DNA from 3 places in the Dellaglioa sp. BT-FLS60 genome. Region 3 is predicted to be linked to each of the others. Evidence: predicted binding sites of a transcription regulator. Region 3 holds the regulator's gene; each other region holds the start of a gene.
The links. Region 3 encodes HrcA, which represses chaperone genes, less so after heat shock. Its sites were predicted from a motif close to TTAGCACTCNNNNNNNNNGAGTGCTAA; they were not measured.

Region 1: clpP (ATP-dependent Clp endopeptidase proteolytic subunit ClpP) is a predicted target of HrcA. The motif match lies at 1,848-1,874, and genes of this name have one in related genera.
Region 2: groES (co-chaperone GroES) is a predicted target of HrcA. The motif match lies at 1,355-1,381, and genes of this name have one in related genera.

The regions. Positions count from the first base shown of each region.
Region 1 is NZ_JBSOLI010000036.1:32,064-36,963, forward strand. It holds gene rpoN (RNA polymerase factor sigma-54) at 17-1,354, opposite strand; tRNA gene ACVQ8P_RS07420 (tRNA-Arg) at 1,422-1,493, shown strand; gene clpP (ATP-dependent Clp endopeptidase proteolytic subunit ClpP) at 1,915-2,508, shown strand; gene ACVQ8P_RS07430 (kinase to dihydroxyacetone kinase) at 2,637-2,888, opposite strand; gene whiA (DNA-binding protein WhiA) at 2,911-3,849, opposite strand; gene ACVQ8P_RS07440 (gluconeogenesis factor YvcK family protein) at 3,870-4,889, opposite strand; gene rapZ (RNase adapter RapZ) at 4,886-4,900, opposite strand, start outside.
Region 2 is NZ_JBSOLI010000029.1:14,291-19,190, reverse strand. It holds gene ACVQ8P_RS02165 (ABC-F family ATP-binding cassette domain-containing protein) at 1-520, opposite strand, end outside; gene ACVQ8P_RS02160 (lysostaphin resistance A-like protein) at 542-1,180, opposite strand; gene groES (co-chaperone GroES) at 1,406-1,690, shown strand; gene groL (chaperonin GroEL) at 1,727-3,352, shown strand; gene ACVQ8P_RS02145 (APC family permease) at 3,602-4,900, shown strand, end outside.
Region 3 is NZ_JBSOLI010000001.1:176-5,075, reverse strand. It holds gene dnaK (molecular chaperone DnaK) at 1-1,152, opposite strand, end outside; gene grpE (nucleotide exchange factor GrpE) at 1,176-1,772, opposite strand; gene hrcA (heat-inducible transcriptional repressor HrcA) at 1,790-2,833, opposite strand; gene ribF (riboflavin biosynthesis protein RibF) at 2,995-3,930, opposite strand; gene truB (tRNA pseudouridine(55) synthase TruB) at 3,947-4,852, opposite strand.

The sequences.
Region 1 (4,900 bases), on a different contig from region 3:
GAGGTCCCTAATGTTCTTAATCTTTGTAGCGTTTTCTTGCCGATGATGACGGAATGTTCAGGTTTTCGCGATATTTAGCAACCGTCCGTCTTGAAATATCGATATTTTGTTTCATTAATTGTAAAACTATTTTTTGATCTGATAAGGGCTTGGTCTTCTCTTCGGCATCAATCAACGTCTGAATGGTTGTCATGATAGCTTTTGAAGATAATTCTTCAGCATTCTTTTTATTTTTATTTGCTACTTGTCCAAAGAATGATTTTAACTCATAAACCCCAAACTCCGTTTCGATATATTTATCGTTAACCGTTCGACTAATCGTTGATTCATGAACATCTAAAGCAGCCGCAACTTCTCTTAGAAGTAATGGTTTAATTGATTTTGATTTATCAGCGAAAAAATCTGCCTGATATTTCAAAATATATTGTCCAACTTTTAAAATAGTATCACCACGTTGTTTCAATCCACTAACAAGCCATTCATATTCTCGTTTCTTATCAGCCAGATACTTTGTCACTTCAGGATCTTGGTCTTTTGACATATCATCAAAATATTTTTGTTGGAAAACAATTTCAGGCTGAGCCCCACGAACTTTATATAGCACGGGTTCACCATTATTATTTTTTAAAACCAAATCTGGATATATTTTCCCAATTCTAGTTGTCCCAAAACCTGCGCCAGGATTAGGTGATAACGTCCGAACAAAATCCGATATTTCCTGAATTTTCGAGACATTCACACGGTATTTTTTTGCAATGTCTTGCCATTTACGATCAACGAAATCATCGAAATCATCTTTAATAACCGTATATGCCATCTTAGGAGCTAAATCATCAGAATCAATCTGTAACATCAAACTTTCTTGCACGTTTCGTGCACCAACACCAGGTGGATCCAAACGTTGAATCAAGGTTAATGCATCCATCAACATAATAGGTGGTATCCCTGATTCTTCCGCTAAATCATCTAAATTCGCATTAAAATAACCCGTTTGTTCAATATAATCTACTAAATAAAGAACAACTTTTCTAAGTGGCGTCTGTCGCATCGTTAAATAAATTTGATCCAACAAGTAATCTAATAAAGACTGCCCTTCATCATCACTTACCGAATTCATATAGTCAGCATCACCGTCTGTTGTTAGATTCACTTTATATCGAGACTCACCTGCTTGAATTCTTTGATTATCATCAACCGCTTCAATCAAGGGGTTTTCCATGACTTTATCAGTGATAAATTGTTGTAAATCTTCTATATTATATTGCAACATTTTGATAGACTGCTGCAATTCAGGTGTCATAGCCAATTTTTGAATTTGGGTTTGTTGTTGTTTAAATTTCTGTTCAAATGCCATTTTCTTCTAGACCTCCAATTTCGTTGCTTGTTTTTTCAACGTAATTCAGCTAAACTATTAATGTACTGCGCCGTTGGTGTAATGGATAGCACGTAAGATTCCGGTTCTTGAGCTGAGGGTTCGACTCCCTCATGGCGCATCATCATCACTGATAAAGCAACATTTATAGTACTTTTATGTCGTTTTCGTGTGGTTAAGTTAGGATTAATAATTTCTTGTTTTAAACACCTCACATTAGTGTCAGGTATTTTTGTTTTCGCTTACATTATTAATTATATATCATGTTTCTTAAGATAGCTATTAGTCCTCAAATTTATCGCATAATTATTTAAAGAAAATAATTATGAAAGGATTACACGAGATCTGACTATTACGATAATGAGGCAGTCAACAACAGAAAATAAGAACGGATACTTCCAATAAAAATGTCCGTTCTTATTTTTTATTTATACTCAAATCATTTTATTTGACCTTTTTTGACCAAGGGTTTAAACTAGCATTACATTAGTTCAAATGCTAATATAAAAAAGTAATTAATAATAATTTGGAGGTTTTCAACTATGAATGTAGTTCCTACAGTTATCGAACAATCTGCCGGTGGCGAACGTGCATACGATATTTATTCTCGTCTTTTAAAAGACAGAATTATCATGCTTTCAGGTGAAGTTAATGACGACATGGCAAACGCTATTATCGCCCAATTGCTCTTCTTGGATGCCCAAGACTCAGAAAAAGATATTTCAATTTACATTAACTCACCCGGTGGTTCTGTTTCAGCCGGTTTAGCTATCTACGATACAATGAACTTTATCAATGCTGATGTTCAAACAATCGTTATGGGTATGGCTGCTTCAATGGCCAGTGTATTGGCAACTGCCGGTACAAAAGGTAAACGTTTTGCATTACCTAACTCAGAAATTATGATTCATCAACCACTTGGTGGCGCTCAAGGTCAAGCAACAGAAATCGAAATTGCTGCTGAACATATCTTGAAGACAAGAACATTGATTAACAAAATTTTGGCTGATGCAACTGGTCAAGATATCAAAGTTCTTAATAAAGATACAGATCGTGATAACTATATGACTGCTGAACAAGCAAAAGAATATGGTTTGATTGATGAAATTATGACTAACAAAAAAGGCCTTAAATAAGTTTCGAGCCTCAAAGACACTGACAATTTAATTTGTTAGTGTCTTTTTTTGCCTATTTCGTAAAATAAAAAAATAATCATCTGTTTGATAGCTGAGGCACCAACGATCAAGCAGATGATTATTTTATATTAACCTTTTAATCCTTTAGATTGTCTTACCATATCTTCAACAACAATATCAAAGATTTCTCCAAGTCCGGCACAATATGCCAAAATTTCCCATGGATAATTCGTATGAAAATGTAGTTTCATCAAATCAGAATCACCAGCAACGAGTAAACTATCCCCTTCAAATTGACGCAATATTTCACTATATAATTGATCTTCACTCAACGTGCTGCCTTCTAACAGTAACTGCGTATCATATTTAAATTCTATCACGATATTTTATCCTTCCAAAATGCTATTTTTCACCAATTCGAACTTTTTCAGCAAAATCATTAATTTTCCGTAATCGATGATTAATTCCAGATTTTGAAATTGGACCACCGGGTACTAAATCGCCTAATTCTTTCAAACTGACTTCTTGATGAACTAATCGTGCTTCAGCCACTTCTTTTAATTTAGAGGGCAATTGACCTAATCCCACTGATTGTGCAATAAACTCAATATTTGCAATTTGTTTGTTGGCAGCATCAGCAACTTTATTCATATTAGCCGTTTCACAATTAACCATTCGATTAACGGAGTTTCGCATATCACGGACAATTCTGATATCTTCAAATTTCAACATAGCAGTTGTAGCGCCAATTAATGAAAGAAAATCAGCAATTTTTTCTGCCTCTTTCAAATAAACAATATAACCACTACGACGTTCAGTCATTCTAGCGTTAAACCCAAACTTATTAATCATTTCACAGATTGTTTGATTATGTTCTTCATAGACAGAATATATTTCCAAATGATAACGACTTGTTTCAGGATTATTAACTGATCCACCTGCCAAGAAAGCCCCACGTAAATACGAGCGCATCATCATGTCATCATGTTCCAATAAATCAGTTGGCACACCCATCTTAAGTTGCATATCTTCAATGATATCCAAGTCTTTTAAAACAAAATCACTACCCGTTTTCAAACGAACAATATAGACATTATTTTTTTTCAATTTCATTTTACGACGCACTAATAATTCACTCGTAATATCATAAAACTCATTTAAAAGTTCATAAATTCGTCTCGCAATTGCGGGATTTTCTGTCTGAACATTTAAAACGAATTGATGATTAATGATACTCAAAGAACCATTCATTCGAATCAACGCCATTAATTCTGCTTTAGCATTATTCCGTCTAACTTTGAGAGTCGTTAATTCTTTTTTTACTTCACTTGCATACGACATTTTTTCACCTTATCTCTGTGCTAACTATTATTTCTGTGTCTTAATTCGTGGTTTGGTCGACCAACTAAACGCATCAATTCTTCAACAACCTTATCACCATCATGGAAAACGCCTTTATCTTTTAACTTCAAAAAGTTAGATGAAATGACACGACAATGCTGTCCTCTTAACCCATTAAAATCATGTTCAACTTGAATCAAATTTTCATCATATTTTTCTTTATCCATGTAATCACTTGGCACTGGTGCTGTGTTCACAAGCACTGTATTTACAAAACAATTACCAAGATGATTATTTAAAATGCGAACATGATCCGCATCAGTAAAGCGTTCTGTTTCACCTTTTTGTGTCATAATATTACAGATATAAACGACTTCAGCTTTGGTCTCAGATAGTGCTTTACCAACATTACCAATGACTAAATTAGGTAAAATACTTGTGAACAAACTACCAGGTCCCAAAACAATTTGATCTGCTTCAAGGATGGCCTTAACCACCTCTGGGACAGCAGCCGGAACACCGTCTTCACTCGTTTCACTTGAGGTTACCCAAACACGTTTAATTGATTTTCTAGCAGCCGTTATCTCAGCTTCACCAGATAAAAAGGTTCCATCAGAAAATTCCGCATTTAAAACTAAAGGTTCATCAGCAACAGGATAGACATGTCCATCCACTCTCATCATTTCTGACAATTCTTGCACTGAAGCAAAAACACCCTTTTTCATTTCAGCCAATGCCGCAATAATTAAATTACCAATAGCATGGCCCGCAAAGAATCTATCTGATGTATCAAATCGATATTGAAAAATATCTAAATATAATTCTGGTAACTCAGATAATGCCGCAATCACATTACGAATATCACCAGGTGGCACAACATTCACATAATCTCTAATGATACCTGATGAACCGCCATCATCAGCAACTGTTACAATGGCTGTGATATCAGCATTTTTATCCCTTAAACTTTTTAAAATGACTGGTAGTCCAGTTCCGCCACCAATCACCACAATTTTAGGTCTGCGTCCATTTCTTGTCATGATCTATTTAC
Region 2 (4,900 bases), on a different contig from region 3:
GTGTTTTTTGACCCCCAGAAAGAGTTCTGATATCACGATCAAAATCTTCTTCATAAAATCTAAAGCCATGTAAGACGGAACGAATTTCTGATTCGTAACCATAACCATTTTTTTCACTAAAATCATGTGACAGTTGATCATAAGTTGATAATAGTTTGTCGAATTTTTCAGAATCTTCTGCATTTTTTGGGTCAGCAATTTGGGCTTCTAATGCATGAATTTGCGTTTCCATTTTCTTGAGATAATCAAAGACATGACTCATTTCTTCCCAGATTGAACGTTCGGAAGAAACAATGGTTGTTTGTGCTAAGTAGCCAATAGTCATCCCTTTATGTTTAATGATTTGACCGGCATCAGTGGCTTCTTGATCAATGATCATTTTAATTAATGTTGATTTACCGGCACCATTTCGGCCAACTAAGGCAATTCTGGCATCGTCTTTAATATCCATATTAACATTTTCGAATAGAACGTCAGCACCGAAATAGCGGGCTGCTTGTTGGACTTGTAACAGGATCAAAACGAATCCCACCTTTCTTTTTTAAAGTGATACTTGAATGATTAATACGAAACTGTTCATGAGAATGTGTGCAATCATTGACGTTTTAATACTACCAGTTCGTTTATAAAGGTAACAAAAAAGTAAACCAATTAAAAAGTAGATGGCTAGATGTCCATCATTGTGCGCTAGACTGAATAGTAAACTGGAAATAATTGCGGCGAACATTGGTGGTATAAAACTGGCTAAGTTACCGAAGAAAACTTTTCTGAAAACAAGTTCTTCCATAATAGGGGCGCCAAATGAGATTGCCAACATATAATAGGGATATTTTGTAACAATCGTCATGATTTCACTTGTATTCTGTGAAGGCACAGTCGTTTTTAAAAGTGAGTAATAAATCGTTTGAATAACGGACTGAATAATTAACGTTAAAATGAATCCGAGAAATCCCCACAAAATAATTTGTGTCCAATTAGAATGACCACTAATTGAATTTTTAGTACTGAAGTAATAATTTAGCCAAACTAAGAGGATCGCACCTAAGGCATAGTCAGCTGTCATAGCCGGATAGATAATCGATTTTAGAGAAAATAGTTGATTCAGAACCGTTGGTAGAACGAAGATGACGAGATAGCCTAATAAAATGGCAATTGAATTTTTACTAGTTGATTTTGACATGAAAACTCCTTTAAATATAATTAGTTAGTCGTGCATTATTTTGTCGAACAAATTCGTATGATAAGTATAGCATAATTGGTCGGATAACGAATTTAATTCATATGAAAACTTCTATCAAATAAGAGCTGAAATACTTGCAATTGTCCGTAAAATTGATTATAGTTAATTTTGTGATTAGCACTTAGGAAGATAGAGTGCTAAATAATAGTGTTGGAGGGATAGAACGTGTTAAAACCATTAGCAGATCGAGTTATTTTAGAAGTAACTAAAGAAGAAGAAACAACGGTAGGTGGTATTGTCTTGGCAAGTAATGTACAAGAAAAACCACAAACAGGTAAAGTTATTGCGGTGGGTGATGGCCGTACAATGGATAATGGTGAGAAGATTGCCGTTACTGTCAACGTCGGACAAACCGTTTTATTTGATAAATATGCCGGATCAGAAGTTTCATTTGAAGGTAAAGACTACTTGATTGTGCACGAAAAAGATATCGTCGCAACTGTAGATTAAGTTAAATTTTAAATTTAAAGATGAGGTGGATTAATTATGTCAAAGGAATTAAAATTTTCTGAAGATGCTCGTTCAGCAATGCTTAGAGGTGTTGACCAATTAGCCAATACGGTTAAATCAACTTTAGGACCAAAAGGCCGTAATGTTGTTTTGGAAGAATCATATGGCTCACCAACAATTACAAATGATGGTGTGACAATTGCTCGCGCTATTGAATTAGAAGATCATTTTGAAAATATGGGTGCTAAATTAGTGTCAGAAGTTGCTTCAAAAACCAACGATATTGCTGGGGATGGGACAACAACTGCAACTGTTTTAACACAAGCTATCGTGACTGAAGGTATGAAAAATGTGACGGCTGGTGCTAACCCTGTTGGTATTCGTCGTGGGATTGAAGCTGCTACAAAAGCTGCAGTTGCTGAATTACATGAATTATCACACAAAGTTGAAACAAAAGAAGACATCGCGCAAATCGCTTCTGTTTCTTCAGCTAATGATGAGATTGGTGCTTTGATTGCTGACGCTATGGAAAAAGTCGGTAATGATGGCGTGATTACAATTGAAGAATCAAAAAGTATTGATACCTCATTAGATGTTGTTGAAGGGATGCAATTTGATCGTGGTTACTTGTCACAATACATGGTAACTGATAACGATAAAATGGAAGCTAACTTAGAAACACCATATATCTTGGTGACTGATAAGAAAATTTCTAACATTCAAGAAGTATTACCTTTATTACAATCTATTGTTGAACAAGGTCGTCCATTATTAATCATTGCTGATGATGTTGATGGCGAAGCTTTACCAACCTTAGTCTTGAATAAAATTCGTGGGACATTCAACGTTGTTGCTGTTAAGGCACCTGGATTTGGTGATCGTCGTAAAGCAATGCTTGAAGATATCGCTATTGTAACGGGTGCTACAGTGATTACTGATGAACTTGGCTTACAATTGAAAGATACAACCATTGAACAATTAGGTTCAGCTGGTAAAGTCAATATCACAAAAGAAAACACAGTGATTGTTGAAGGTTCTGGTGATAAAGCTAAAATTACAGAACGTGTTGGTTTGATTAAAAAACAAATCGATGAAACAACTTCTGAATTTGATCGCGAAAAATTACAAGAACGTTTGGCTAAATTATCTGGTGGGGTTGCTGTCATCAAAGTCGGTGCTGCAACTGAAACAGAATTAAAAGAACGTAAATACCGCATTGAAGATGCTTTGAATGCCACACGTGCCGCAGTTGAAGAAGGTTTCGTTGCCGGTGGTGGGACAGCATTCGTTAACGTTATTGGAAAAGTTGCTGCACTCGAAGCAACTGGTGATGAATTAACGGGTATCAAGATTGTGCAACGTGCTTTGGAAGAACCTGTACGTCAAATCGCTAAAAATGCGGGTCTTGAAGGTTCCGTTATTGTTGAAAAATTAAAATCAGAAAAAATAGGTATTGGTTTCAATGCCGCAACTAATGAATGGCAAGATATGATTGAAGCTGGAATTGTTGATCCAACTAAAGTGACTCGTTCAGCATTGCAAAATGCAGCCAGTGTTTCTGCTTTATTGTTAACAACTGAAGCAGTTGTTGCCGACAAACCGGAACCAGAATCTGCAGCTGACCCACAACAAATGCCTGGTGGCATGGGCGGTATGATGTAACCCAAGTTTCATAAAATAATAAAATTTAAAGAGTTATCACTCTGCGCTAATTGCGAGTGGTAACTCTTTTTTTGTGGGGAATAAAGTTCATTTATGGTGTTGTATATTTAAATATAAACGGGTAAAATAGAGTGAATTCGGTGGATAGGAATTAGTGAATAAAATAACTATTCGGTAAGATGAACGTACCGTCAGGGCAACGTTTATGAATAATTTTTTTAAATTTAGAACATAAGGGGTAAAGATGAAATGTGGCGTTATTTAAAGAGATTGTTAATTGGGAAACCATTGAAATCTTCTGAAGAGGGAAATCAGCAATTATCAAAGTTTAAGGCATTAGCTCTTTTATCATCAGATGCATTGTCATCTGTGGCGTACGGGACTGAACAAATTGTGACCGTTTTGGTTGGCTTTTCTGCGATGGCAATTTGGTACTCATTACCGATTGCGTTATTAGTTTTAATTTTATTGGCATCAATTACCATTTCTTACCGTCAAATTATCCATGCTTATCCTAAAGGTGGGGGCGCTTATGTCGTCTCAAGCAAAAATTTAGGTAAAAAAGCAGGTTTAATTTCCGGTGGCTCACTTTTAATTGATTATATGCTAACTGTTGCGGTTAGTGTATCCGCAGGGACTGAAGCGCTAATTTCTGCGGTGCCATCATTGTATGGGCATCAAGTGGTTATTTCAGTGATTATTATTATTTTAGTTATGGCAATGAATTTACGTGGGTTACGTGAATCTGCTTCATTCTTAACGGTACCTGTTTATCTGTTCGTTGTGATGATTATTTTAATGTTACTTGTTGGTGGTTATAATATTATGACTGGTCAAGTGCCTTATCATGCAACAGCTGCTGTTGGGACTGCCGTTCCTGGTATCACAATGGCCTTACTTTTAAAAGCATTCTCATCAGGGTCATCTTCATTAACTGGTGTCGAAGCGATTAGTAATGCAGTGCCTTTCTTCAAAAAACCACATGCTAAAAATGCAGCGGCTACTTTAACCATTATGGCAACTCTTTTAGCTGTCTTCTTTGGTGGTATTACACTATTAAACTACTGGTATGGGATTGTACCTACTGAAAAAGTAACGGTTCTTTCTCAAATTGCACAGACAACATTTGGACAAGGTATTTTATATTATATTTTCCAATTTTCAACCGTGTTAATTTTGGTATTAGCTGCGAATACTGGATTCTCAGCTTTCCCAATTTTGGCCTTTAATTTAGCTAAAGATAAATTTATGCCCCATTTATATATGGATAAAGGTGATCGTTTAGGTTACTCTAACGGAATTATCACGTTGGCAGCTGGTTCAATTATTTTAACGTTCATTTTTAATGGGTCAACAGCCTTATTAATTCCGTTATATGCGGTGGGTGTGTTTATTCCATTTACGTTGTCTCAAACAGGGATGATTGTAAAATGGTATCATGAACGTCCAAAAGGCTGGTTGATGAAGGCCTTCTATAACTTCTTAGGTGCTTTTATTTCACTAAGTATTTTATTGATTCTCTTTAGATACCGTCTATCAACTGTATGG
Region 3 (4,900 bases):
GTCAATTAACTTAGTGAAGACACTACCCATTGTTTCGATACCCAATGAAAGTGGTGTTACATCAAGTAAAACAACATCCTTAACATCACCAGTAATGACACCACCTTGAATTGCAGCACCAAGTGCAACAGCTTCATCAGGGTTAACTGATTGGTTAGGTTTGTGATCTGTTTCTTTTTCAACTAATGCTTGAACAGCTGGAATACGTGTTGAACCACCAACTAAGATAACTTGATCAATATCAGCATTTGTTAAACCAGCATCTTTTAAAGCATTTTGAACTGGAATACGTGTACGTTCAACTAAATCTTGTGTAAGATTATCAAATTGTGCACGTGACAATGTTGCTTCTAAATGTAAAGGTCCAGCAGCACCGGCTGTAATAAATGGTAAGCTAATTTGGGCACTAGTAATCCCAGAGACATCTTTTTTAGCTTTTTCAGCAGCATCTTTAAGACGTTGCATTGCCATTTTATCTTTTGATAAATCAATGCCATTTTCTTTTTTAAAGTTTTCAACTAACCAGTCCATGATTTTTTGATCAAAATCATCGCCACCAAGATGAGTATCACCATTTGTTGATAATACCTCAAAGACACCGTCGCCTAATTCAAGGATAGAAACATCAAATGTACCACCACCTAAATCAAAAACAAGGATTTTTTCATCTTTTTCAGTATTTTCAAGACCGTATGCCAAAGCTGCAGCAGTTGGTTCGTTAACAATACGTTCAACTTCTAAACCAGCAATTTTACCAGCATCTTTTGTAGCTTGACGTTGTGAATCATTAAAGTAAGCAGGAACTGTAATAACAGCTTTGGTTACTGATTCACCCAAGTATGATTCAGAATATTCTTTAATGTATTGTAAGATCATTGCTGAAACTTCTTGAGGTGTATATGATTTACCTTGAATATCAACTTTGTAACCTTCTTCACCCATGTGACGTTTAATTGATGCCACAGTATCAGGGTTTGTAATTGCTTGACGTTTAGCAACTTCACCAACTTGAGTTTCGCCATCTTTAAATGAAACAACAGATGGTGTTGTCCGATTTCCTTCTGGGTTTGTAATAATTTTTGCTTCTTTACCTTCCAAAACAGCAACAGCTGAGTTAGTTGTTCCTAAATCAATTCCAATAATTTTTGCCATAATTTTCTCTACCTCTTCTTATATTATTGAGCGACAACGACCATTGCTGGACGTAACACTCTATCTTTTAATTTGTATCCCTTTTGAAGGACTTGAACAATTGTATCTGCTTTCTGATCATCAGAAGCAGGCACTGTTTGAACAGCTTGATGAACAGTTGGATCAAACATCACATCAGTCGTTTCGATTTCTATAACACCATTATTAGTTAATGCTTTTTGCGCATCTTTGTAAACTAATTCGATACCCTTTTTAAGCTGTTCACTATTTTCAGTATCAACCTCAATAGCCAATGCTCTTTCTAAGTTATCGATAACGGGTAAGACATCTTTAGCTAATGATTGTCCGCTATATTTCAAGAGTTGTTCCTGTTCTTTCTTGAAACGCGTGTTCATGTTTGCCATTTCGGCTTCTGCTCGTAGATATTTATCCTCCATTGCATCCAAACTAACTTGTAATTCAACTAATTTATCTGCATCAGAAGGTTTTTTACTAAATTTTTCTTTTACTTTATCAGTAACAGAACTTTTTTTATCATTTTGATTAGTTGTTTCATTTGACTGATGTTGTTCTTGTGCAACGTCTTCTTCAACTAAATCTTCTTTGTTATTTTTAACCACACACAACACCCCTTTTCTTATTTATCAAATCGTTGATAATAATCTAATAATTTTTTTGCAAGTTCATCACTAAACGCATCTAGCAATCCAATCATTTTCGAATATGGCATGTTTGCTGGTCCCAATAATGCGATAACACCCTGACCATGGTCACTCACATCATAACTAGCTGATATAAGGCTATAGTTATCAAGTAATTGATTTGTTAGTTCTTCACCAATTTTGATTTGAATGGGTTTACCTTGACTCCCAATTAACTCGCCAATATTCTTATTATTCGATGTATCGACTAAATCGTATAGTGATTTCAATTCATCCACGTTACTATCAGCCGCAAAATCCAATATATTAGATTTGCCACCAACAAAAACTTGTTCACGCGTGGCTTGCTTCAAAATATTACCTAAAACATCTAAAATGCCATCAGGTTGACGCATATAATTGATCAACATCACTGGAATACTTGTCCTTAACTTTTTTGATACCTCAGCTAAAGGCAATCCAATTAATTGATCATTCAACAACCTCGTAACAGCCTCTAAATCGGAGCTATTGATTGAACTAGGAATACCAAATGTTTGATTTTCAACGACACCACTACTCATCACAAGAATAGCCATAATTTGATGGTTACCTAATGGAACCAATCGGAAACCTTCAAGTCGGCTTTCCGCTGTTTCAGGTCGTAATGAAATCGCCGTATAATTTGTTAAATCTGAAAGAATCTTAGTCGATTCCGCAAAAATTTCATCAATCTTTTGAAAGTGAACACCAAGAGAATTCTGAATATTTACTAATTCTGCTGCTGGCACGACCCCAGGTTTAACAATATGATCAACATAATATCGATATCCCAGAAATGACGGAATCCGACCAGAAGAAGAATGTGTTTTTTTAATAAGCCCTTTATTCTCCAAAGCCACCATTTCATTTCTGATTGTTGCTGAACTAACATGCATTGGTAAAAAATCAACAACCGATTTAGAACCAACTGGTTGACCAACCTCTGTGTAAACTCTGACAATTGCTTCTAACACTAACATCTGTCTTTCTGTTAGCATGGTCAATCACCTCTTTTTAGCACTTAACACTATTGAGTGCTAACACAACTATTAATATACTAAATGTTTGGATTATTGTCAAGGAATGCACTCATTTTTTTTTAAAGAAAAATGACTAACTAAATGGACGCCACTTAGTCAGTCATTAGTGCTTATTCATGTTAATTAAAATAAGCATTCGTATTTTTTTTATCTTGATTTAATTGTGCAATTAAGCCATCAATACCATCAAATTTAACTTCACTTCTTAAATATGCCAACCATTTAACCGTGACAATTTTACCATAAATCATTTCATTAAAATCAAATAAATTAATTTCAACCGTTAATTCACGGTCCTGACCAAACGTCACATTATAACCAATAGACGCCATTCCTCGATACCAAATATCATCTACTTGAACTTCTGTCACATAGATGCCAGGTCCCGGAATTCGAATATGTTTATTAAATGCCAAATTTAACGTTGGAAAACCAAGTTCTCTACCCCTAGCTTCGCCATGAACAACTTCACCAATCGTCTCATATTCATAGCCAAGTAACTCATTAACACTGCTCATTTGTCCGGCATCAATTGTAGCCCTTATTCTAGTTGAACTTATCTTTTGATTACCAGCTGTTAGTTCTGGCACAGTCACAATTTCAAATTTTTGTTGGGCATATGACGATAATACAGCCATATTTGCGATATCTTTTTTACCATAAGTATAATCAAATCCAGCAACGACAATTTTTGCATGTAAAGCAATCATATACTTGTCAACAAACGCTTGTGGCGCTAAATTTGCCAAATTATCATTCAATGTCAGGACATAAAAAATATCAACACCCAATTTTTCCATTAATGTAATTTTCTTTTCCATAGACGTTAAATATTTAATACTTTGTTCAGGTGTTTTTTGGAATTGAACCGACGGATGTTTATCAAAAGTCATCACCGCAAGTTTAATATTCTTTTCATCAGCTTTTTTCTTAGCTGTTTGTATCACTTCTTGATGTCCTAAATGGACACCGTCAAAAAAACCCATGGCAAGTGAAATAACATCACTGTCAATTTCTGTGGGATTATATGGCTCAGTTAAATAAATAACTTTCATGTCACACTAACTTCCTTTATCCTAAATCAAACATTGTTTCAGATTGATAACGATGATTTTCATTATTCAATTTATACAAACATCTAATTTTATTTTCATAAACTAACGCAACTATTGGTTCATTATTAAACGAATTAACCGATAAAAACCCACCATTTCGAACAATTGCCCATTGTTCATCAGTTAATTCATACTTTTTAAATGCTGTTAAAGCAGCATCAATTGGATACAATAATGATTCTAACGTTCCGTTGTCTTTGGCTTCATTTAATTGCGCCAATGTGAAGGCCTTATCAATTTTAAAACCGCCACTTTCTAATCTAGTTAAATCAGACATAACAGCAGGTACACCTAATTTTTTTCCAAGATCAACTGCTAACGTTCTCACATAAGTTCCTTTACCACATGCAACTTCAAAATAAATTTTTTGTCTTTTAATTTCAGCATCATATTCTGCAGGCTTTGTTTGCGTAAACGACGTAACCGTAATTTCTCGTTCCGGACGCTCAACTGTTTCACCTTTACGCGCATAATCATACAATCGACGCCCATTAACTTTAATAGCTGAAAACATTGGTGGAATTTGAATCATTGTCCCAGTCATTTGACTCATAACAGCATCAATCTCAGCAGCGGTAAATGGTTCAAGAATATCTTTTTCTTCGATTGTTTCACCATCTAAATCCTCAGTTTCCGTGGAAAACCCAAGCGTAATTTCACCCGTATACACTTTACCAGAATTCATCAAATAGTTTACTGTTTTTGTTGCCTTACCAATACAAATTGGTAAAACACCATCAACGTTTGGATCTAAAGTGCCCGAATGGCCCACTTTTTTTGTTTGAAAAATACCACGGCATTTGAAAACACAATCGTGACTAGTCATACCTCGTTCTTTAAATAGTGGAATAATTCCGTCCATTGTCCTACCTCCGTTAATATACTTTTAATAGTATAGCATAATCATCAA